DNA from 4 places in the Pseudarthrobacter sp. W1I19 genome. Region 2 is predicted to be linked to each of the others. Evidence: riboswitches for the same ligand, from Rfam matches in the RefSeq annotation. Region 2 holds a riboswitch; each other region holds the start of a gene.
What was found. Region 2 has a riboswitch for thiamine pyrophosphate ahead of QF038_RS06290 (FAD-dependent oxidoreductase). Riboswitches for the same ligand answer to the same signal wherever they lie in the genome.

Region 1: it holds a riboswitch for thiamine pyrophosphate, as region 2 does, so the genes downstream of both, thiC (phosphomethylpyrimidine synthase ThiC) here and QF038_RS06290 (FAD-dependent oxidoreductase) in region 2, are expected to answer to the same signal.
Region 3: it holds a riboswitch for thiamine pyrophosphate, as region 2 does, so the genes downstream of both, QF038_RS00530 (ECF transporter S component) here and QF038_RS06290 (FAD-dependent oxidoreductase) in region 2, are expected to answer to the same signal.
Region 4: it holds a riboswitch for thiamine pyrophosphate, as region 2 does, so the genes downstream of both, QF038_RS08250 (bifunctional hydroxymethylpyrimidine kinase/phosphomethylpyrimidine kinase) here and QF038_RS06290 (FAD-dependent oxidoreductase) in region 2, are expected to answer to the same signal.

What each region holds. Positions count from the first base shown of each region.
Region 1 covers NZ_JAUSZR010000001.1:1,659,208-1,664,984, reverse strand. The annotation lists gene QF038_RS07730 (hypothetical protein) at 1-237, opposite strand, end outside; gene QF038_RS07725 (VOC family protein) at 391-1,266, opposite strand; gene QF038_RS07720 (amidohydrolase family protein) at 1,370-2,452, opposite strand; TPP riboswitch at 2,535-2,642, shown strand; gene thiC (phosphomethylpyrimidine synthase ThiC) at 2,637-4,463, shown strand; gene QF038_RS07710 (alpha/beta fold hydrolase) at 4,468-5,202, opposite strand; gene ffh (signal recognition particle protein) at 5,316-5,777, opposite strand, start outside.
Region 2 covers NZ_JAUSZR010000001.1:1,334,400-1,340,176, reverse strand. The annotation lists gene QF038_RS06300 (thiazole synthase) at 1-267, opposite strand, end outside; gene thiS (sulfur carrier protein ThiS) at 271-507, opposite strand; gene QF038_RS06290 (FAD-dependent oxidoreductase) at 504-1,901, opposite strand; TPP riboswitch at 1,894-2,012, opposite strand; gene thiE (thiamine phosphate synthase) at 2,040-2,777, shown strand; gene QF038_RS06280 (RNB domain-containing ribonuclease) at 2,912-4,399, shown strand; gene QF038_RS06275 (DEAD/DEAH box helicase) at 4,689-5,777, shown strand, end outside.
Region 3 covers NZ_JAUSZR010000001.1:116,009-121,785, reverse strand. The annotation lists gene QF038_RS00535 (ABC transporter ATP-binding protein) at 1-1,436, opposite strand, end outside; gene QF038_RS00530 (ECF transporter S component) at 1,436-2,059, opposite strand; TPP riboswitch at 2,119-2,259, opposite strand; gene QF038_RS00525 (heme-degrading domain-containing protein) at 2,333-2,875, shown strand; gene QF038_RS00520 (hypothetical protein) at 2,918-3,127, shown strand; gene QF038_RS00515 (DUF4383 domain-containing protein) at 3,208-3,720, shown strand; gene QF038_RS00510 (iron-containing redox enzyme family protein) at 3,778-4,833, shown strand; gene QF038_RS00505 (glycosyltransferase family 2 protein) at 4,830-5,777, shown strand, end outside.
Region 4 covers NZ_JAUSZR010000001.1:1,760,170-1,765,946, forward strand. The annotation lists gene QF038_RS08245 (Rne/Rng family ribonuclease) at 1-1,831, shown strand, start outside; TPP riboswitch at 2,003-2,100, shown strand; gene QF038_RS08250 (bifunctional hydroxymethylpyrimidine kinase/phosphomethylpyrimidine kinase) at 2,108-3,640, shown strand; gene rplU (50S ribosomal protein L21) at 3,904-4,212, shown strand; gene rpmA (50S ribosomal protein L27) at 4,272-4,535, shown strand; gene obgE (GTPase ObgE) at 4,652-5,777, shown strand, end outside.

The DNA of each region.
Region 1 (5,777 bases), 320 kb from region 2:
GGCCGGGGGTACCGCCAGGAGCGAGTCGCTTGCTACGTCCACCATGGTCAGCTCGTAGTCCGCCCCGCCGGCATGCACGGCGGTGCCGGCGAGATCACCAAGCTGCTCAATTTCGAAGTCGCTGATTTCGGGGATGCGCACAGCGTGCGCGGCCGGCTGGCCGCTGCCCTGGTCCAGCACTCCGGCACGCTTCAGCGCGCCTGCGTGGTCGGCAACAAAGATCTCGGTGAAGCCCATGGAAAGTTCCCTCGTTCCCTCGACGGTGCGGCCGCTCAAGCAAGCGGCACCTGCCGCGCCGGCCGTTCGGCATCAGCCTAGTACAACGCCAGGCCCCCGCCGGCTGCAAGCGTGCCCGGCAGGCCGCATCCCGCGGGGGGTTGGCAGCCGGGCTCAGCGGACTGCGACCCGGATGTTGTTGCGCCAGGGATCCTCGAACCGCAGTTCCGCACCGGTGTGGTGCGCGGGCACCCCGGCGACCTTCAGCCGGTCAGCGAGCGCGCCGACGTCGTCCCCCGAGGGAACCTCGATGAGCACTTCACCCAGGCCAAGAGTGTCCTTGCGCGGGCCCGCCCCGCGGCTGTTCCAGACGTTCATGGCCATGTGGTGGTGGTACCGGCCGGCGGAGACAAAGAGTGCCTGGCCGTGCCAGCCGGCGGTCTTTTCGAACCCAAGGGTGCCTACGTAGAAGTCCCGGGCCGACTGGACGTCGCCCACCTGGAGGTGGACGTGGCCTACTCCCGCCACTGTTCCGCGCTGGCGCTCCAGGGATTCTTCGGTGAGGTGCTGCTCCAGGTAGCGCTGTGGCGGCAGGGCGAGGCTGTCCATCACCACGTCGGTACCGTTCCATGACCAGTTGCGCCGGGGGCGGTCCCAGTAGAGCTCAATGCCGTTGCCTTCGGGATCGGTGAAGTAGAAGGCCTCGCTGACGAGATGGTCGGCACTGCCCGTGAAGGAGCGCGGCTCAAACCGGGCGGCAGTGGCGATGGTGGCCGCGAGGTCCGCCTGGTTCTCAAACAGCAGGGCCGTGTGGAAAAGGCCGGCCTCCCCCCTGCCCGGAAGGTTCAGCCCCGGAGCGGGCGCAAGGTGGACCAGCGGTTTCTGGAGCCGGCCAAGGTACTGCCCGCCGTCCTGCTCGGCCACAACTTCAAGCCCCAGTGCACGCTGGTAGTAGTCGGTCATGACCTTCATGTCGCCCACCTTGAGCATCACGGTGCCCATGGTGAGATCGGCAGGAAGAAGATCCTGGGTGGCGGCTTCTGCAGTCATTGAAAACTCCCGGTGCTGGGGCCCGTCGGGTTGGCGGGCCTGTCACTATTAAAATTACTTGAAGCTTCAATTTATTCCAAGCAGTTTTCAGGTTATCCAAGTCTCAGCGGACGACGCGCCCGCCCAGCACCACGTGGGCCAACTCCTGCACCGCCTCTGGAACCTGCCGAGGATCCTCCCGGCACAGTACGACGTCGGCCCGGGCACCTTCCTCGAGTGCTTCAGCGCCCAGCCACTTCCGGGCGCCCCAACAGGCCGCGTCAAGGGCAGCGGCCACAGGCAGGCCTGCATGGTGAAGGGCCAGGATTTCATCACCGATCCGGCCGTGGCGGATGACGCTGCCGGCATCCGTCCCGGCGTAAATCTTCACTCCGGCGTTGAAGGCCTCCAGCACCCGCTCCGCGCGCCGTTCCCACAGGGCGCGCATATGGGCCGCGTACCGGGGGAACTTGGGCTCCGCCTGCGCGGCGATGTCCGGGAAAGTGGCGATGTTGATGAGGGTGGGCACCATGGCAACGCCCTGCTCCACGAACCGCGGAAGGTGCCGCGGCAGCAGTCCGGTGGCGTGTTCGATGCAGTCGATGTCCGCGTCCAGCATCTGGTCCAGTGTTTCTTCGGCGAAGCAGTGCGCGGTGATCCTGGCACCTTCGTCATGCACAGCCTTGACGGCGTCCTTGACGACGGCGGCTGGGAACGACGGCGCCAGGTCACCGGCGCCGCGGTCGATCCAGTCCCCCACGAGCTTGACCCAGCCGTCGCCGTCGCGCGCCTGCTTCCGGACAGCTTCCACCAGGCCGCTGGGCTCAACTTCCTCGGCGAAGCCCCGCAGGTACCTGCCGGTCCGGGCGACATGCCTGCCGGCGCGGATCAGCACCGGCGCGCTGCGACTGTCCTGGAGGAAGCGGGTATCTGCGGGGGAACCCGCGTCCCTGACCAGCAGCGTGCCCGCATTCAGGTCGGTCCTTGCCTGCTCTTCCGCCGTCGCCCCGTCAACGGCGCCACCGGTTCCCAGGCCGATGTGGCAGTGGGCGTCAACGAATCCCGGCAGCACCCAGCCGTCCAGGATCCTGTCCGGTCCTGCCGCCGGCCGCCGGAAGGTAAGCCTGCCGTCCACGGACCACAGCCCGTGTGCCTCGGTGTCCGGCCCGGTCAGGACGGCGCCGTTGAACTGGATGATCTCTGCCATGGATTTGCCTCGCTTTCCCGCCCGGACAGGCTAGCACCACCGGATGTGACACGGCCCTTTCGAAACAGCTGTGGTAGCTTCTTGGTGACCACACGGGTGCCCTTGCAGGGGCTGAGATCGGGCTGACGCAGCCTGCGACCGTTGAACCTGTCCGGGTAATGCCGGCGAAGGAAGTGAGTATTCCTTGAGTACACCAAATGCACAGCTTAACCCTGCCCAAATTCAGGCCGATGGCCCGTCCGGAGGCCAGGACCAGCCACCCGTCACGCAGTCGCTGAAGTCCCATTCCCTGGCGTTTGTCGAAGATGCGGCAGCCGGGATCCGGGTGCCGGTCACGGAAATCGAGCTGGCGGATTCACCGAACGGCCAGCCCAACGGGCCGTTCCGGGTCTACCGCACCGGCGGTCCGGGCAGTGATCCGGTCCGCGGCCTCACCCCGTTCCGCGCGGAGTGGATCGAAGCCCGTGGTGACACGGAAACCTACAGCGGACGCGGGCGGAACCTGCTCGACGACGGCCGCTCTGCCGTCCGCCGCGGGGCGGCGAGCGCCGAGTGGAAGGGCGGGCGGCCGGTGCCCCGCCGCGCCGTCGACGGCAAAACCGTCACGCAGATGCGCTACGCACGGCAGGGCGTGATTACCCCGGAAATGCGGTTCGTGGCACTGCGGGAGAACTGCGATGTGGAGCTGGTCCGCAGTGAAGTGGCTGCCGGCAGGGCCATCATTCCGAACAACATCAACCACCCGGAGTCCGAGCCGATGATCATCGGCAAGGCGTTCCTGGTGAAGATCAACGCGAACATCGGCAACTCGGCCGTCACCAGTTCGATCGCCGAGGAAGTGGACAAACTGCAGTGGGCCACCCAGTGGGGCGCGGACACCGTGATGGACCTGTCCACCGGCGACGACATCCACACCACGAGGGAATGGATCATCCGCAACTCCCCGGTGCCGATCGGAACCGTCCCCATCTACCAGGCACTGGAGAAGGTCAACGGGGAGGCGAACGCACTGACGTGGGAGATTTTCCGAGACACCGTCATTGAGCAGTGCGAACAGGGTGTGGACTACATGACCATCCACGCCGGCGTCCTTCTCCGGTACGTGCCCCTGACGGCCAACCGCGTAACGGGCATCGTGTCCCGCGGTGGTTCAATCATGGCCGGCTGGTGCCTGGCGCACCACCAGGAAAACTTCCTCTACACGCACTTTGACGAGCTCTGCGAAATCTTCGCCAAGTACGACGTCGCCTTTTCCCTGGGTGACGGCCTGCGGCCTGGGGCGACGGCGGACGCCAACGATGCCGCGCAGTTCGCCGAACTGGACACGCTGGCTGAGCTCACCCAGCGGGCCTGGGAATACGACGTGCAGGTGATGGTGGAAGGCCCCGGCCACATCCCGTTCCATTTGGTCCGCGAAAACGTGGAGCGCCAGCAGGAACTGTGCAAGGGTGCTCCGTTCTACACGCTGGGGCCGCTGGTCACCGATGTGGCCCCCGGCTATGACCACATCACCTCGGCCATCGGCGCCACCGAGATCGCCCGCTACGGCACCGCCATGCTGTGCTATGTCACGCCGAAGGAACACCTGGGCCTGCCCAACAAAGATGACGTCAAAACCGGGGTGATCACCTACAAGATCGCAGCCCATGCCGCAGACCTCGCCAAAGGCCACCCCGGCGCGCACGAACGCGATGACGCCCTGTCCAAGGCGCGGTTCGAGTTCCGCTGGCGCGATCAGTTCGCGTTGTCCCTGGACCCGGTGACGGCCGAGGCCTTCCATGACGAAACGCTGCCTGCCGAGCCGGCCAAGACGGCCCACTTCTGCTCCATGTGCGGCCCCAAGTTCTGCTCCATGCGGATCAGCCAGGACATCCGGGATGAGTACGGTTCAGCGGCGGCGCAGGCGGCACTGGCCGATGCTGCGGCGGGCATGCGCGGGAAAAGCGAGGAATTCCTGGCGGCCGGCGGCAAGGTCTACCTTCCGGAGCTGAGCGTCCCCTCCGGCAGCTGACGCCTCAGGACGCCCAGGGTGCCTGCACCCTGCCCACGTCCCGGATGAAGGACCGGATGATGCGGTCCCCCTCCGCGGAGTCGTGGGGCCGGTGCCCTCCCGCCGCTGTGCGGTGCAGGGCGCCGGTCTCCCGCAGGTACCCGGCGATCTCCTCGTAGAGCGGCTCCCATCCGCCGGTGAGGACCAGGGTGGGCACGCCGGGGACAATGTGCAGCGGCGCTTCCCAGGCCGGGGCCTGCAGCCGGAGCCGCCTGGCGGAACGCTTTTCCTCGACCGTGGCGGGCTGTTGCAGGTCGGTGGCGTAGACGCGACGGACGAACTCGCGCTGGAAGTCCTGGTCGCTCATCTGGTTCCGCGCATCGAAGAGCGGCTGCATGAGGCCGATGTGGGCCGCAGTGGCCGGAAGTTCGGCGGTGAGCGACAGGCATGCCGGTTCCACCAGCGTCAGGGAAAAGACGAGATCAGGGCGTTCGACGGCGGCCATCATCGCTGCGACAGCACCCTGGGAATGTGCCACGACATGCCCTCCGGCGGCGCCCCGGCCGTCGTCGGCCAGCGACCGCAGGACGACCCTGGCGTCCTCCTCGAAGGATGATTCAACGGGCTCGGCCACCGGATCATAGCCGTGGCGGCGGAGGAACAAGGCATCGTAGGACAGTGCCATCCCGTGCTGGCGTGGCCAGGCCGCGGAGCCGAAGCTGCCGGCACCGTGCACGAACACTACCCTCTGCTTGAACATGACCCAACCCTATTCCACGGCACTGACTTCCCCGGGGAACCATCCCAAGTGACTCGCAGTTGACGCACTGAAAAGCGCATTTGATTGCTTCAACTGCCAGTCAGTTGGGCGGGCTACTTGCCGAGGAACTTGTCGAAGCCCTTGGGCAGGTTCAGCTGCGTGGGATCGAAGTCGCCGGATTGCTGGCCGAACGCGGCGCCGGTGGGAAGGGCCTTGGCAGCGTTGGCGCGTCGGGCCTCGGCGTCCTTGCGCTCCTGGGCAGCCTTGGCCGGGTTGCCGGACTTGGCCTTCTTCTTGGGCGCGTTCTTCGCATTCTTCCGGGCGCTGCCGCCGGCACCGGGAAGCCCCGGCATTCCGGGCATGCCCGGCATGCCGCCCTGGGCCATCTTCTTCATCATCTTCTGGGCCTGCGCAAAACGCTCCAGCAGGCCGTTGACCTCGGAAACGTGCACGCCGGAACCACGGGCAATGCGGGCGCGGCGCGAACCGTTGATGATCTTCGGGGCCAGGCGCTCGTGCGGTGTCATGGACCGGACGATGGCTTCGACACGGTCAATTTCACGCTCGTCGAACTG
Region 2 (5,777 bases):
GGCTGTGAAGCAGCCGGCGGTGTTGGGCAGCACCCGGATGCCGTGGTCCACGAGCAGCTGGAACAGCGAGCCTGATTCCGCGGTCGAGTAGCGGCGCATGGCCACGGTGGTCAGGCTGGTGCCGGAAGCGAGGAGCGCAGCGCCGAGGCCGTCCAGGCTGGGGGCGCCGCCGGTGCCCATGATGAGCCGGGATTCCAGTTCGACGCCGTCAATGACCAGCGGGTCCTGCAGCGCCGGGGAGGTTGAGGTGGTGATGGTTCCGCCCATGGGTCAGCCTCCCTGCACGGCCGTGACGAGTTCGACCTCGTCGCCGTCCGCGAGCGCAGTGGCAAACCACTGGCTGCGCGGCACTACCTGTGCGTTGTGTGCCACGGCCACACCGAGCTTTTGGCCATCCGTGGCCTGCCCGTCCGCACTGAGGTGGCGGCCGGTGACCTGGCTGACGAGCTGCGTGATGGAAGCACCATCCGGCACTGGGTGCGGGGTTCCGTTCAAGGTGATGTTCATACTGTTTCCTTTGTGGGCGGTTGGTGGCTCGGGTGGCCGGTTGGGAAGCGGGTAGGTGCGGCGGGTGCAGGTACCCCGCTGAAGCGGGCCGGGTTGAAGGGCGCCCAGCGGGGGTCCTCGTGGCCGTCCAGGAGGTCCCGGCAGATGGCGGCTGCGGCCGGCGTCAGGTGGACGCCGTGCCGGAAGAACCCGGTGGCGATGATGAGCCCGGGGGTGTGTCCGCCGGCCTGGCCCGCGCCCTCCGTTGTGGGCACGCGCCCCAGCAGCGGGGCATTGTCCGGGGTTCCAGGTCTGGCGCGGGCGGTACATTCGAGCAGTTCGAGTTCGGCGACGGCGGGAAGCAGCACCTGCGCGTCGCGGAGGAGTTGGTAGGCGCCGCCGGCAGAAACGGCGTCGGTCGCGGAGGGCGCGTCTTCACGCTGGGTCGCCCCGATCACCACGGTGCCGTCCCGGCGGGGAACGATGTACACCGGGACCCCGCGCACCAGTCCGCGGACGGTGGACGCCACCAACGGTTGCAAATGCCGGGGCACTGCCAACCGCAGGATGTCCCCATAGACGGGCCGCAGCGGAAGGTGCAGACCCTCCGGGAGGGACTCCAGTTCCGCCGCCTGCAGCCCGTTTGCAACTACGGTCTCGCCGGCCAGCACGGTTCCGCCACCGGCCAACTGCACGCCGGCAACAGCCCCGTCCTGCCACAGCAGCCCTCGTGCTTTGTCCGGCACGGAGTAGCCGTCGGCGGCGCCGGCCACAGCCGTGCCATCGCCCCCGGTCCCACTGTTGGCACCCTCGTCCCTGGTCCCGTTCGCGTCGCTGCCGCTGCCTTGGCCGCGGTGGCCGGCGAGCGCGCGCCGCAGGCAGTCCACCAGCAGCCTTGGGTCCACCTGGTGATCGGCCGGGGTGTCCAGCGCGCAGGCGATGGCCGGGCTTAGAAGTGGCTCCCTCCGGCGGGCTTCGCGGACGGTGAGCGGTTCCACGGTGAGTCCGTTGGCCTGCTGTACTCCGCGCAGGTCCATCAGCGCCCGGCGGTCCGCGGCGTCGGCACCCACGGCGAGGGTCGGCGTCGTGATGTATCCCGGATCAGCACCGGATGCTGCCCGTAGCCCGGCAACAAAAGCGGGCCACCGCGTCGAGCTGTCCAGCATCAGCTCCAGGAGGCCCTCCTCCTGGTAGTGCAGTTCGCTGACGGGGGCGAGCATTCCGGCGGCCGCCCAGCTGGCCCCGGAACCCGGGGCGTCGTCGATGAGCACCACGGAACGTCCGGAGCGTTGTGCCTCCCAGGCGATGCCGTGGCCGGTCACTCCGCCGCCAATCACGGCGACATCGGCCCGGACGGTGCCGCCGGCGCGCGCGGCCTGTTGTTCCGTTGCGCCGCGGCCAGATAGTGCGCCCATGTGTCTCCTTCCCTACGCCGGTACTAGCCGGATCAGGTCAAGCGGTCGGCTCTGACGCCCTCTCAGCCCGGCGCTTTGTGACAGCTGCCGCGGGCTCCCGCAGTACGAGGCAAGTGTAGAGGAACTAGGCTTGCCCCCATGAATGTGTCCCACACTCCTGCCGCCGGCACCGATGTCCTCAGCACCACCAAAATCAGCAACGGCCTCAGCTCCGCGCGCCTGTACCTCTGCACGGATGCCCGCAAGGACCGAGGCGATTTCGGGCAGTTCGTAGATGCCGCTTTTGCCGGCGGCGTGGACATCATCCAGCTCCGGGACAAAACCATCGAGGCCGCGGAGGAGCTGGAACTCCTGGCCATGCTGAAGGAAACCGCGGAGCGCCACGGCCGGCTGTGGGCTGTCAATGACAGGGCTGACATCGCCGTGCTGTCCGGCGCGCCCGTGTTCCACATCGGCCAGAAAGACCTCCCCCTCGCTGCCGCGCGCACCCTGCTCAACGGCAATGCAGCCATCGGACTGTCCAGCCATGCACCGAAGCAGGTGGACGCAGCCCTCGCGGCAGCCGCCGGGCCCGCGGGGCTGGACTACTTCTGCGTGGGCCCCGTGTGGGCGACGCCCACCAAACCAGGGCGGGCCGCCGTCGGGCTTGAGCTGGTGAAGTACGCCGCCGCGGCTGCCAGTGCTGCGGGGCAGGAAGGACAGTCCGACGGCGGTGTCCCCTGGTTTGCCATCGGGGGCATTGACCACGGCAATGTTGAGCAGGTGGTGGAAGCAGGCGCCCGCCGGATCGTGGTGGTCCGGGCCATCACGGAAGCCGACGATCCGGCAGCCGCCGCCGCATCGCTCCTCGCGGCCCTGGATGCCCCCGGTTCCTGAGGCTGCCCCGGCCACTGGCGATGCGGCCCACTGCCGATTCCGTCTGCTGACGCTCGTTACCCTGCTTTTACCGTCGCGCCCTTCCCGGCCCGGATGCCTGCATTATCGCCGGAATTCGAGTTAGGCTGATTTTCGTGTCACACCATCGGCTGGCTCCCAACGTCCACGAGCACAACAACGCGCTCGAGGCGGCACTCAGTGCGCTGCGGACCGAACTGGAATTGCCCGGCGCCTACCCTGACGACGCCGTGGCTGATGCGAAAGCAGCCGTGGAATCCCTGCAGCTGCCTGCCTACGACCTGACCGCCGTCGAGTTCGTCACCATTGATCCCGCTTCCTCCACCGACCTGGACCAGGCGCTGTTCATCGAGCCCGACGGCGACGGGTACCACGTGCTCTATGCCATCGCCGACGTGCCCGCATTCGTTATGCCCGGCGGACCGTTGGACGCGGAAACAAGGCGCCGCGGACAGACGTTCTACGTCCCCGACGGGCGGATCCCGCTGCATCCGGAAATCATCAGCGAACAGGCCGGCAGCCTCCTTCCGGACCAGGACTGCTCTGCATTCGTCTGGGATTTCCGCCTGGACAGCGCCGCGGAGGTTACATCCGTCGCCGTCAGGCGGGCCCGTATCCGCAGCCGGGCCAAACTCAGCTACAAGGGCACACAGTCGGAACTCGACGCCGGAACGGCCCCGCCGGTGCTGCGGCTCCTCAAAGAGGTGGGGCTCAAGCGTGTGGAACTGGAGCGGGCGCGTGGCGGCGCCAGCCTGAACATGCCCGACCAGGAGATCGTCCAGCTGCCCGACGGCAGCTACCGGATCGCCGCCGCTCCCCAGCTTCCCGTGGAGGACTGGAACGCCCAGATCTCGCTGATGACCGGAATGGCAGCCGCCCGCCTTATGCTCACGGGAAAAGTGGGCATCCTGCGCACCATGCCATCGCCCGATGAGCGCTCGCTGAACCATTTCCGGCTGCAGACCGAAGCGCTGGGCAAGCCCTGGGACGGTGAGGTCAGCTACGGAGAGTACCTGCGGAGCCTGGACCCCACCGATCCCCGCCAGCTGGCCATCATGCACTCCGCCGGGATGCTGTTCCGCGGCGCTGCCTACACAGCCTTTGACGGATCCGTGCCCGAAGATGCCATCCAGTCCGCCATCGGCGCCGCCTATGCGCACACCACTGCCCCGCTACGCCGCCTGGTGGACCGATTTGTCCTGGTCATCTGTGAGGCGTTGAGCAACGGCGGCAAGGTACCGGGCTGGGCGCGGGAGGCCCTGCCAACGTTGCCCGAAATCATGGCCGGATCGGACCAGCTGGCGTCGCGCATGGAGAAAATGGCCCTGGACACTGTGGAGGCGGCCCTGCTGGTCAACCACGTGGGCCAGGAGTTCGACGCGATTGTCATTTCCGGGTCGAAGCCCCAAAAGGACAACGGGAAAAACGGCAACGGCAAGAACGGGAACGGCAACGGGAACGGCAGTTCGGGGACCATCCAGATCGCGGACCCCGCGGTGACGGCCCGCTGTGCCGGCGAGCTGGAGCCCGGAACCAAGGTCCGGGTGCGCCTGGTTTCCTCGGATATCGCAACGCGGGAAGTCCATTTCGAGCTGGTGCAATAGCAGCACCGGGGCGGTGTTGAAGGCCCAAAGCCGGTATTTGGGCTCGCTGCGGCTAGACTGAAGGAGTAGAAATGGATGCCCGGTCGTTGATTTCCTTGATTTGAAACCAACAAGCCCGCCCCTACGCGATCTTGAGAATTACCCGCTGGTCACCAGTGCCAGCATTTAGATAGCCCGCGATCGGCTTCCACTGGAATTGCTTGTGCGCCCGAGCGTGCTCCGGAACAGCCTTACGGCAGGCCCGTTGAGCAGGCAGCGCCATTGCCCAAATGAATAAGGAAACTCCCCAGTGAGTGAATTGCATACCCACCAGCTTCTGACCGACGAGTCCGGCACCGAAACCATCGAGCCCGAAGAAACCATCATCTCGGACGAGAAGCCGCATGAGATCGCGGAAAAATCCTTCGCTGACTACAACGTGCGCGCCGACATCGTGGAATCCCTGGCCGACGCCGGAATTACACACCCGTTCCCCATCCAGGCCATGACTTTGCCGGTGGCCCTGTCCGGCCACGACATCATCGGCCAGGCCAAAACCGGTACCGGCAAGACCCTCGGTTTCGGCATCCCCGCGCTGCAGCGCGTGGTGGGCCAGGACGATCCCGGCTATGACAAGCTCGCGGTCCCCGGTGCGCCGCAGGCCCTGGTCATCGTTCCCACCCGCGAACTCGCAGTGCAGGTGGCCAATGACCTGCAGACCGCGTCCCGCAAGCGCAACGCCCGCATTGCCACCATCTATGGCGGCCGCGCCTACGAGCCCCAGGTGGAAGCCCTGAAGCAGGGCGTGGAGGTTGTTGTGGGCACCCCGGGCCGCCTCATCGACCTCTACAAGCAGAAGCACCTGAGCCTGAAAAACGTCAAGATCGTGATCCTGGACGAGGCCGACGAGATGCTGGACCTTGGCTTCCTGCCCGACGTCGAAACCCTTATTGCCGCCACGCCGGCCGTCCGCCAGACCCTGCTGTTCTCCGCAACCATGCCCGGCCCCGTCATCGCCATGGCCCGCCGCTACATGACGCAGCCCACCCACATCCGTGCCGCGGACCCGGAGGATGAAGGCCTGACCAAGCGCGACATCCGCCAGCTGATCTACCGCGCGCACAGCATGGACAAGATCGAGGTGGTGGCCCGCATCCTCCAGGCCAAGGGCCGCGGACGCACCATCATCTTTACCAAGACCAAGCGCACCGCCGCCAAGGTGGCCGAGGAACTGGTGGACCGCGGGTTCGCCGCCGCCGCGATCCACGGCGACCTGGGCCAGGGCGCCCGCGAGCAGGCGCTGCGCGCCTTCCGCAACAACAAGGTTGATGTCCTCGTGGCCACCGACGTCGCCGCCCGCGGCATTGACGTCGACGACGTCACCCACGTCATCAACTAC
Region 3 (5,777 bases), 1.2 Mb from region 2:
AGGAACGAGGCCAGCTCGGCCCAGGTGTTGGCATCCTGGCCGAACGTGGGTTCGTCCAGGACAAGGACCTGGGGATGCGCGGCCAGGACCGTGGCCACCGAGAGCCGCCGCTTTTCCCCGCCCGACAACGTATAGGGGTTGGCGTTAACGAGCTCCGTCAGCCGCAACCGCTCCAGCAGCTCGTCCACGCGCTCTTCCCCGTGGCCAAGATGACGCGGGCCGAAGAGGAGTTCGTCGAGCACTTTCCCCGTGACGAACTGGTGCTCCGGCTCCTGGAATACGGTCCCCACGCGTTCGATCAGCTGCTCCGCCTTCCACCGGTAAGGATCAATCCCGGCGCCCCGGCTCAGCGCCAGGGTGGCGGAGACCTTGCCGGCAACCGGCTCCAAAAGACCGGCAAGAGTCAGGGCAAAAGTCGATTTTCCTGCCCCGTTGGGACCCGTGATGGCGAGCGCCTGCCCGGCGCGGACCTGCGCGGAGATGCCCTGCTGCACGGGCACCGGGGGCAGCTTCCGGAACCCTTGTCGACGGGCACGGCCCCGCGAAACCGCCAGTTCCTCCGCGGCGAGGAGGAGATCACCGGTCCCGGGAACCGGGCTCTCCGTGCGCTGCCTGGTTTCCGGAACGTAACCCGGCACCCAAACTCCTGCGGAGATAAGCATGCTCCTGGCCTCGCTGAGCACCCGGTCCGGCGGCCCGTCCAGAAGTACGGCGGACTCCGTGGACGAACCGGGCTGCAGCACCACGATCCGGTCCACCAGGTCCTTCCACACGGACACCCGGTGCTCCACCACCACCAGGGTTGCCCCGGTTTTCTTCAGGCAGCGCGCCACGGCGTCGCGGACCTCCAGCACCCCGGCAGGGTCCAGGTTGGCTGTCGGCTCGTCGAGGAGGATCAACCCCGGCCGCATGGCAAGGATGCCCGCGAGCGCCAGCCGCTGCTTCTGCCCGCCGGACAGGGCCGACGTCGGGTGGTCCAGCGGCAGGTGGGACAGGCCGACGTCGTCCAGCGCCTCGTGAACACGAGTCCAAATTTTGTCGCGAGGTACGGCGAGGTTCTCGGCGCCAAAGGCGACGTCGTCACCCACCCGGGAGAGGACCACCTGCGTCTCCGGGTCCTGCTGCATCAGGCCGGCACGGCCGCGCTGCTCCCGGGGAGAGGCCCTGTCAACCAGCAGCGAACCGGACTCGTCGGATTCGCCTGCCTCGCCGTCGTCGTTAACATCGCCCAGGACTCCCGCCAAGGCATGGAGGAGGGTGGACTTGCCCGCGCCGGAGGGGCCGAGGAGGAGCACGCGCTCCCCTGGCTGGATGTCCAGGTCAAGGGCACGGACCGCAGGCTTGGCACGTCCGGCATGCCGCCAGCCCCAACCGCGGGCGCTGATGGCAGCCGGACGCACCGCAGCCGACGCCCGGTGATGGGAGGGAGCTGTCATCAGGAGAAGACTGGCTCCGTTGCTGCCTTCCGCGAGGCAAACGAGCCCAGGACTCCGGTCTTCGCCAGGCCGCGCGTGGCGATCCAGGACAGCGCACCGGCGATAACCGCTCCGGAAATGGCTGTGAAGATGATGTAGGCCAGCTTGTCGCCGCCGGAGTAGGCGATGTTCCAGCCCCACGGGGCGAAGGAGTCGTTCAGGCCGCAGAACAGGCCGGCGCCGGCACCGGCCAGCAGCGATACCGGCAGGTTGAACTTCCTGTACACGAAGATGGCGAAGATGATCTCTGCGCCCAGGCCCTGGACAAAGCCCGAGAACAGAACTGAGGCACCGTACTGCGACCCCATGAGGAGCTCGCCGGTGGCTGCGACGGTTTCGCAGAACAGCGCGGCGCCCGGCTTGCGGATGATGAGCATGCCCAGCACGGCGGGGATCATCCAGCCGCCGGCGATCAGGCCGGTCAGGGGCGGGTAGACGGCGTTCATGGGAGCTGAGACTGCGGCGGATCCCTGGGACCACGCCCAGAAAATGACGCCGCCCGCGACGGCGATCAAGGCCGCCACCACGATGTCCACGACGCGCCAAGACTTGCTGGTGGTCTTCTTTACTGCTGTTGTTGCCATGTGATCCTCCTGAGGAACAGGAGGGGAAAGCGCGGCAAGGGCACTGACTGCCGTTGCCGGACTTCGAGAACTCGACTCCCTTGCGCCGGTACTAACCGGATCAGGTTCGAGGGTCTGCGGCTGTCCGCACTCTCAGCGCCCACCTGCGGATCCTGGCATGGCCAGTGATGCCCGACGGCGGCGCTCCCCTGTCGTTGAATGATTCTGTAGGTAGATAAATTGCCCTGCTGGGCGTGGTCCAGTTTACACCGGCGGAGGGGTAGATTGTGGGCCATGACCGCCAATTTGCCGGATGTGACCGAGTTCGATCCCGATTCCGATGACACCCAGCCTGAAGGCTCCCTGCAGGCCCTCATCGCGCGGATTGAGGGAGAAATCCGCGAGCTCCAGTTCCCCCGGTTTTCCATCGACGACGCACTGAACCTTGGACTGCTGCTGGTGGAACTTGGCAAGGAGGACCAACTCCCCATCGCCATCGACATCACCAAGGGTGACCAGGTCCTGTTCCATGTAGCCCTGCCCGGAGCCACCCCGGACAACGAGCACTGGATCCGGGCCAAGCAGCGCACCGCCGCCCGCTACGAAGTGCCGTCCCTGCTGGTGGGGCTGCGCGGACGGCTCCGCGGCGGCAGGATCGAGGACCACGCCTGGTTCGACCAGAGCCGGTACGCGGCCCACGGGGGCTCCTTTCCGGTGTATGTCGCAGGGGTGGGCGCTGTGGCCACCGTGACTGTTTCGGGGCTTCCCCAGGTGCAGGACCACAACCTGGTGGTCCGGGCCCTGCGCGAAGTTCTTGGTTCCATGGGCGCTGACTAACGCCGTCCAGGCGGCAAAGTTTCGGCGGCGGGGAGGGGCATCGTGAGCAGTCCGTTGGGGGAAAACCAAGTGCGGGCTGCGGTGGACAAGGCAGAGGACGAGATGATCTACATTGGCCCCGACCATCCCTACTATCCCCTGCTCGCAGAACTTGTGGCCGCCGTCGGGAAGGCCTGGCAGCAGGGGTATGAACAGGGCCGCCACGGTGGGCACCACGCCAACCCTTACGCCTGGAACAGCCCAGAGGAGTGAACTCCGGGTAGAAAGCGTGCTTAGCTTTTATTAGTAATCATGCTTACTATGTTGTTCCCGGCTTTTGAGGAGTACAGCATATGGCGGTCAGCACCCGCGCCACCGAAGCGAGGACGGGCCTGCAGAAGGCCACACTTGCCACGGGCATCGTCTTCCTGCTGCTGGGGATTTTGGGATTCATTCCGGGCATTACCGCCAATTTCGATTCCCTGGGCCTCGCCGGACCCGGCTCTAAAGCAGAGCTGTTCGGCATTTTCCGAGTGTCAGTGCTGCATAATGCCGTCCACCTCGCATCCGGTATCGCGGCCCTGGTGATGGCCGGGACGCACCGGCAGGGGCGGAACTTCCTCATTTACGGGGGCGTCGCCTACCTCTTCCTTTGGCTGTACGGCCTGCTGATGGGCGATGACCTGCCGGCCAACTTCCTTCCCGAAAACAATGCGGACAACTGGCTGCACCTGGCATTGGGGCTGGCCATGATCGCCCTTGCCGTCCTGCTGTCGCCAAAGACCGTTCCCGCCACAAAGACCTTTCCCGCCAGCCCGGCCATGGACCGCCCGGTGCTGGACGCGGACGAGCACGACCAGACCTGAACGCCCACCGAACCCGCTGTCGAAGACGCAGCAGCGCCGCCCACCCAAAGGAGCACCATGAAGATCCCCGAACCTCGAGGTCCCATCACCAGAGCCCTCTTTCGGGCCCTCACCTGCACGCTCGGCAGTGGCGAGGGTGCCGCCGCCGTCGAGGAACTGCGCCTGCTGGCCGCACCCGAAGTGGCAGCTTCCACTGACATCATTGGTGACGACGACGTCCAACTGGCCCTCTTCTGCCTCTACGAGCTGCACTACTCGGGGCTGGAAGGGATCAGTGACGAGTGGGAGTGGGAACCCGGGCTGATCCGGGTGCGCCGCCTCATGGAGCGGCCGTTTGAGGCGGCGCTCCGTTCCGCCGCCTCCGCCGCCGGAGAGATCACCCTTCCGCCCGCCGCGGAGCTCACCAGCGACGCCGTGGCGGACATCCTGTTCGGCCTCGCTGCCAGCGACACCGGGCCCAGCGTCTCACGCTTCGTGGCCAAAAAGGCGACGCTGGACCAGCTCCAGGAGTTCCTGGTCCACAAGTCCATCTACCAGCTCAAGGAAGCGGACCCGCACACCTGGGCCATCCCCCGCCTCACCGGCAGGGCCAAGGCTGCCCTCGTGGAAATCCAGGCCGACGAGTACGGCGGCGGACGCGCCGAACGGATGCACAGCGCACTGTTCGCCCGCACCATGCGCGGGTTGGGTATGGACGACCAGTACGGCGCATACGTCGACGCTGTCCCCGCCGTCTCCCTCGCCGCGGTGAACATGATGTCCCTCTTCGGGCTGAACCGCCGGCTCCGCGGGGCCATCACCGGTCACCTGGCCCTCTACGAGATGACCTCCTCCCAACCCAACCGGCTGTATGGCAACGGCTTCCGGCGGCACGGCTTCGACGCGGATGTGACCCACTACTTCGATGAGCACGTGGAAGCCGACGCCGTCCACGAGCAGATCGCCGGGCGCGACCTCGCAGGCGGCCTGGTGGAAGCTGAGCCCGGGCTGCTCGCGGACGTCCTGTTCGGGGCGACGGCGGCCATGGCCATCGACGGCAGGCTTTCCACGCACCTCCTGGCCAGCTGGGAAAATGGAGTGACCTCGCTGAGGGCCGTATCGGCGGCAGCATGAGCACCCCGTCCGTCGAGCCGTCCGCGGAGTACATCCTGCCACTGCGGTGGACTGCCGAGTCGGAACGGGATTCGGAGCTGCAGGACCTTGCGGCCTACCTCGAGCGGCTTCTTCGGTGGATCCCGGTCACCGTGGTGGACGGCTCCGCCCCTGGCCTGTTCGAGCGGCACCGGGCCGCCTTTCCGCCCGGAGTGCGCCACATCCGTCCCGAGCCCGCAAGCGACAGCGCCGGCGGTAGCGGTAACAGCGCGGCCGGTAACGGCAAGGTGGCCGGCGTTATGACTGGCGTGCGCGCCTCCTCGGCGGAACTGCTGGTGATAGCCGACGACGACGTTCGCTACACACGCGAGTCGCTCGCCGCCGTCGTCCGTCACCTCAGCTCGGCGGACATTGTGCGGCCGCAGAACTACTTTGATCCGCTGCCGTGGCATGCCTGGTGCGATACGGCGCGGACCCTGATCAACCGGGCCTGGTCGGCGGACTACCCCGGCACCCTGGCGGTTCGCAAGAGCGCGCTGCTGGCTACCGGCGGCTACGATCCGGTGCTGTTCGAGAACCTTGAGCTGATCCGCACCGTCAAAGCCGCCGGCGGCCGGGAAAGGATTGTCCCTGATCTGATGGTTCCCCGCAGGCCGCCGAAGTTCCGGCACTTCCTCAAGCAGCGCACACGCCAGGCCTACGACGACTTCGCCCAGCCGCGGCGCCTCGCCGTCGAACTTTCCCTGCTCCCGGTGATCGCCTGCGCTGCCCGCCTTCCCGCCGGCCGCCGTCGGGCCGCCCTCCTGGCACTGGCCGCCGCCCCGGTCCTCATCGCCGAGACGGGACGACGGCGGCATTCCGGCAGGGCAGTTTTCCCCTTCCCGGCCACATTGTTCGCTCCGCTGTGGGTCCTGGAACGGGCCGCCTGCATCTGGATAGCCCTTGGGTTCAGGCTCGCCGGCGGT
Region 4 (5,777 bases), 430 kb from region 2:
CAGCCAGATCTCGCTGCCCGGCCGCTACCTGGTATACGTGCCCGGCGGTTCCATGACCGGCATCTCCCGCAAGCTGCCCGACGTCGAACGAAATCGCCTCAAGCGCATCCTGAAGGATCGCCTTCCCGAGCAGGCCGGCGTCATTGTCCGCACCGCTGCAGAGGGCGCGTCCGAGGAAGAGCTGACGCACGACATCAACCGGCTGCGCGCCCAGTGGGAGGGCATCGAGAGCCAGTCGAAGTCCACCAAGATCCTTGCCCCGGAGCTGCTCTACGGCGAACCGGACCTCACCATCAAGGTGGTCCGCGACGTCTTCAACGAGGACTTCTCCAAGCTCATCGTCTCCGGTGAGGAAGCCTGGGACACCATCGAGGCCTACGTCACGTACGTGGCTCCGGACCTGGTGGGCCGCCTGGAGAAATGGACCAAGGACCAGGACATCTTCGCCGCCTGGCGCATCGACGAGCAGATCCACAAGGCGCTGGAGCGGAAGGTCTTCCTGCCCTCCGGCGGTTCGCTGGTGATCGACCGCACCGAAGCCATGACCGTGGTGGACGTCAACACCGGCAAGTTCACCGGCAGCGGCGGAAACCTCGAAGAGACGGTGACCAAAAACAACCTTGAGGCTGCCGAGGAAGTGGTCCGCCAGCTCCGGCTGCGCGATATCGGCGGCATCATCGTCATCGACTTCATCGACATGGTCCTCGAATCGAACCGCGACCTTGTGCTGCGCCGGCTCGTCGAATGCCTGGGACGCGACCGCACCAAGCACCAGGTGGCTGAGGTCACCTCGCTGGGCCTGGTCCAGATGACCCGCAAGCGGATGGGCACCGGGCTGCTCGAAGTGTTCGGCGAGCAGTGTGAAGCGTGCGCAGGCCGCGGCGTGGTTACCCACGACGACCCCGTGGAGCACCGGCGCGCCAACATCGTGGCCGCCGAGCACCACGTCCAGCGTGCGGACAGCCGACCGGAAGCTCGCAACGAAGGTCACCGCCCTGACAGCCTGCGCCCGGACAACAACCAGCCCGGTGCCCGCCCGGACCGTAAGCGGCGCCGGGGCCGCGGCGGCCAGCAGCCCGAAGCAGCACCGGCTGCTGCCGTGCAGATCCACACCGTGCACCCCGACCCCTCGGACGCCGAACGGCACGCCAAGGCTGAAGCCACCAGGCTGGCCCTGGCCAACATCGCCGCCGCTGCCCACGCAGCGCACCTGCACGACGACGAGGTGGCGGCAGCCAAGCAGGCGGCCGGGGAGCAGCCCGCTCCCGCGCCGGCAGCTGAAAAGCGCGACGCCGATACCCGTCCGGCTGCCGTGCTGACCTTCGGCGGCGAGAAGGTCGTGCTGCCGTTTGTGGAGCACGCGGAGGAACAGCAGCCTCGGCCGGCACTGACCCTGGACCGGCTTGCCGAAGCGTTCGCCCACCTTGGCCAGCCGGCCACGGAACCGGAAGCGCAGCCGGACACGGAAGCGCGGCAGGAGCAGGCCGAACCGGAGCAGGCGCAGGAGCAGAACCCGCGGGCGGAGCAGGCGGCGCCGGCGCAGCAGTCCCAGCCCGCTCCCCAGCGCGCCGAGGCGCCGGAGAAGGACTACAGCGACCACACGCTCGAGCAGACGCGGCAGCGTCGGCCCCGGCGCCACCGGAGCGCCAGCCGTGCCCAGGGTGCTGCGAACGAAACCACCGTGGAGCAGCATGAGAACGTGGCTGCGGGCGGCACAGGCCATTCCCATGAGGCGAAGGCCCCCCAGCCGGCGGGCACCGAAAAGCCGGCCACCAAGGCAGCCGAAGCGCCCATCATCCTCGGCGTAGGGGTTCCGGCCTCGGAGCTCTAAGGAGCAAGCAACGCTGACGATCAGCAGGCAATGCCCGGCCAGCCACACCAGTGGCCGGCCGGGCATTCCTGTGTCTGCGCCCGGACGGTTCCAAGGCCCAGGGCGTAAGGGCCGCGGTGCGGGTCGCAATGTGTCACCTTCTGTCTTCACCGGTCAAAAAAGCTAGGCTGGGGAACCGACACGGGGTGCCGCGCAGAGAGCCGGCTGAGATCCACACCCGTTGAACCTGTCCGGCTAGCACCGGCGAAGGGATGTCTCTTGTCTGCGACTCTTGCAATGCCCACTGCCACCCCATCAACCGCATCGTCAACGTTCCCCGCCCTCACCCCGCCCGGCCGTCCCGTGCCCCGGGTGCTGTCCATTGCCGGTTCTGATCCGTCCGGCGGTGCCGGCATTCAGGCCGACCTCAAAAGCATTGCGGCATTCGGCGGCTACGGAATGGCCGCCATCACGGCCCTTACCGCCCAAAACACCCATGGCGTCCGGGCTGTCCACGTGCCGCCGGCCGATTTCCTGGCCGCGCAGCTGGACGCCGTCAGCGACGACATCGGCATTGATGCGGTCAAGATCGGAATGCTCGGCAGCGCCGAGGTGATCGAAGCGGTGGGGGACTGGCTGCGCAGGGTCCGTCCCGCCGTCGTGGTCCTGGACCCCGTGATGATGGCAACCAGCGGCGACCGGCTCCTGAAGGAGTCCGCCGAAGCCGCGCTGCGCGGACTCCTGCCGCTGGCCCACCTCATCACCCCCAACCTCATTGAGCTCGCCATGCTGGTAGGCGGCGACGTACAGGAGGACTGGGCCGGAGCCCTGGAACAGGGACGCGCCCTCTCCGCAGCTACCGGGGCCACCGTGCTGGTCAAGGGCGGCCACCTGGACGGCAACGAGTGCCCGGATGCCCTGGTCAACACCGCGGGCCTGCTGTCCGGCGAAGTGGTGGTGTTGCCCGGGGAACGGGTGGCAACGCGGAACAGCCACGGCACCGGCTGTTCGCTGTCCTCCGCGATGGCCACTGTCCAGGCGCGGGTGGGGGACTGGGAAGCGTCGCTCCGTGAAGTCAAGCCCTGGCTGGCAGGCGCCCTCGAGGCCTCCGGAACGTTGGAGGTGGGAACCGGCAACGGCCCGGTGCACCACTTCCACCACCTGCCGCCCATTCCCTCCGAGGGCAGCTTCGCTGCCCGGCTCTGGAGCGAGGCCCAGCCGGACCTGGAGGATATCTACGCCCTGGACTTCATCCGCGGCCTGGTCTCCGGCAGCCTTCAGGAGCAGGAGTTCGCGTACTACCTTGCGCAGGACGCCATCTACCTGAACGGCTATTCACGGGTGCTTGCCCGGGCGAGTGCCTTGGCGCCCACCGAGGCCGAACAGCTCTTTTGGGCCGGGTCTGCCAGTCAGTGCCTGGAGGTCGAGTCGGAGCTGCACCGCTCCTGGCTGAGCACCCGCGCCGTCCGGCCGCAACTTGGCCCGGTGACGAAGTCTTACGTTGACCACCTGACGGCCGCGTCGGCGTCGGGCAGTTATGCAGTGCTGGCCGCAGCGGTCCTGCCCTGCTTCTGGCTGTACGCAGAGGTGGGTGCAACCCTGCACGCCCAGTTCCTCGCCGCCGGCGAACCTGCCGGGCACCCGTACGCTGCCTGGCTGCGCACCTACGCTGACGAGGGCTTCGCCGCCGCCACCCGCCAGGCCATTGCCATCGTGGATGAGGCAGGGCGTACGGCCTCGGCGGCGGACAGGGACGCGATGATCACGGCGTTCAAGCAGTCCTGCCGGCTGGAAGTGGACTTCTTTGACGCGCCGCGGCTGCACGCCTGAACAACCGCCGGCGTGCGGGCCGGTACTATGGTGGGGCAGGGTGCGGACGCCGGACCTGGACTGTGGTACCTATCACAGCAACCCGCCGGGAACCAGCCTCATTTGCGGCCGAAGACAAAATTAGCGTAATCTAGATCTTCGGTGCTTACGCCAACACTTGGGTTACGACCCCACGGCGTTGAGGCACAGCGAGAAACCAGGCTTTTGATAGTCGGTTCCGCACGCAAATTTAGTTATAAACGTCGAGAGAAGTGAGTTCCCAAGTGGTGTACGCGATTGTCCGCGCAGGCGGCCGCCAAGAGAAGGTTTCCGTTGGAGACTTCGTTACCCTGAACCGCGTCGCCGGTGGGGCTGGCAGCACCATTCAGCTGCCCGCGCTGCTCCTGGTTGATGGTGACAAGATCACCACTGCCGCTGCTGACCTGGCCAAGGTAACTGTTACAGCTGAGATCCTGAACGACCTCCGTGGTCCGAAGATTGTGATCCAGAAGTTCAAGAACAAGACCGGTTACAAGAAGCGCCAGGGTCACCGCCAGGAACTGACCAAGGTCAAGATCACTGGTATCCAGTAACCTTCGTTACTGTTCAGGTTTTTCAGCAGATCCCCAGAATTTAGAGGCAGGCATTTCAAATGGCACATAAAAAGGGCGCGAGCTCCACTCGCAACGGTCGTGATTCCAACGCTCAGTACCTCGGCGTAAAGCGCTTCGGCGGCCAGGTTGTTTCCGCCGGCGAGATCATCGTCCGCCAGCGCGGCACCCACTTCCACCCGGGCGCCGGCGTTGGCCGTGGCGGCGACGACACCCTGTTCGCCCTGACCCCGGGCGCCGTTGAATTCGGCACCCGCCGCGGTCGTCGCGTCGTCAACATCGTTGCTGCTGCAGCTGCAGAGTAACAACCAGTTCTGAAGCGGTGGAGCGGGCCTGAGGGTCCGCTCCACTGTTCTTTTAACCGCATTACAATCTTCTTGGCGCCCCGCGGCGTCCAGGAAACAGCACTGAGGAGATCCACGTGGCCAGCTTTGTAGACCGGGTAGTACTGCACGTATCCGGCGGTAACGGCGGCAACGGGTGCGTCTCCGTGCACCGCGAGAAGTTCAAGCCGCTCGGCGGTCCCGACGGCGGCGACGGCGGCAACGGCGGCGACGTCATCCTGCGCGTGGACCACCAGACCACCACCCTCCTCGACTACCACCACGCACCGCACCGGCACGCCAGCAACGGCGGACCGGGCATGGGCGACTGGCGCGGCGGAAAGAACGGCGAGACGCTCATCCTCCCCGTCCCGGACGGCACGGTGGTCAAGTCCAAGGACGGCACCGTACTGGCGGACCTCGTGGGCGAAGGTGCCGAGTTTGTGGCGGCAGCAGGCGGCATCGGCGGCCTGGGCAATGCTGCCCTCTCCTCGCAGAAGCGCCGGGCGCCCGGATTCGCGTTGCTCGGCATCGAAGGCGATTCCAGGGACGTTGTCCTTGAGCTGAAGTCCATCGCCGACATCGCCTTGGTGGGCTTCCCGTCCGCAGGAAAGTCCAGCCTGATCGCTGCCATGTCTGCCGCCCGCCCCAAGATCGCTGACTACCCCTTCACCACACTTGTCCCCAACCTGGGCGTTGTGCAGGCCGGTGAAGTCCGTTTCACCATCGCCGACGTTCCCGGCCTGATCGAAGGCGCCAGCGAGGGCAGGGGACTGGGCCACCACTTCCTGCGCCACGTGGAGCGCTGCGCGGCGCTGGTCCACGTCCTGGACTGCGGCACCCTCGAATCGGACCGCGACCCCCTCTCCGACTTGGCCATCATCGAGGCCGAACTGGAAAAGTACGCCGTGGACATGAGCTACGCCGGGCAGGACGGAGAGGTTGTCCCGCTCAACCACCGCCCGCGCCTGGTGGCACTGAACAAGGTGGACCTGCCGGACGGCAAGGACATGGCCGACTTTGTGCGCCCCGAACTTGAATCCCGCGGCTACCAGGTGTTTGAGGTATCGGCCACCAGCCACGAGGGGCTGCGCCAGCTCGGCTTCGCCATGGCCGGGATCGTCAAGGCCGCACGCGATGCTGTGGCTGCTGCTCCGCCCAAGGTCCAGCCCGCCGTGCTGAGGCCGCGCGCTGTCAACGAATCCGGGTTCAAGATCCGCCGCG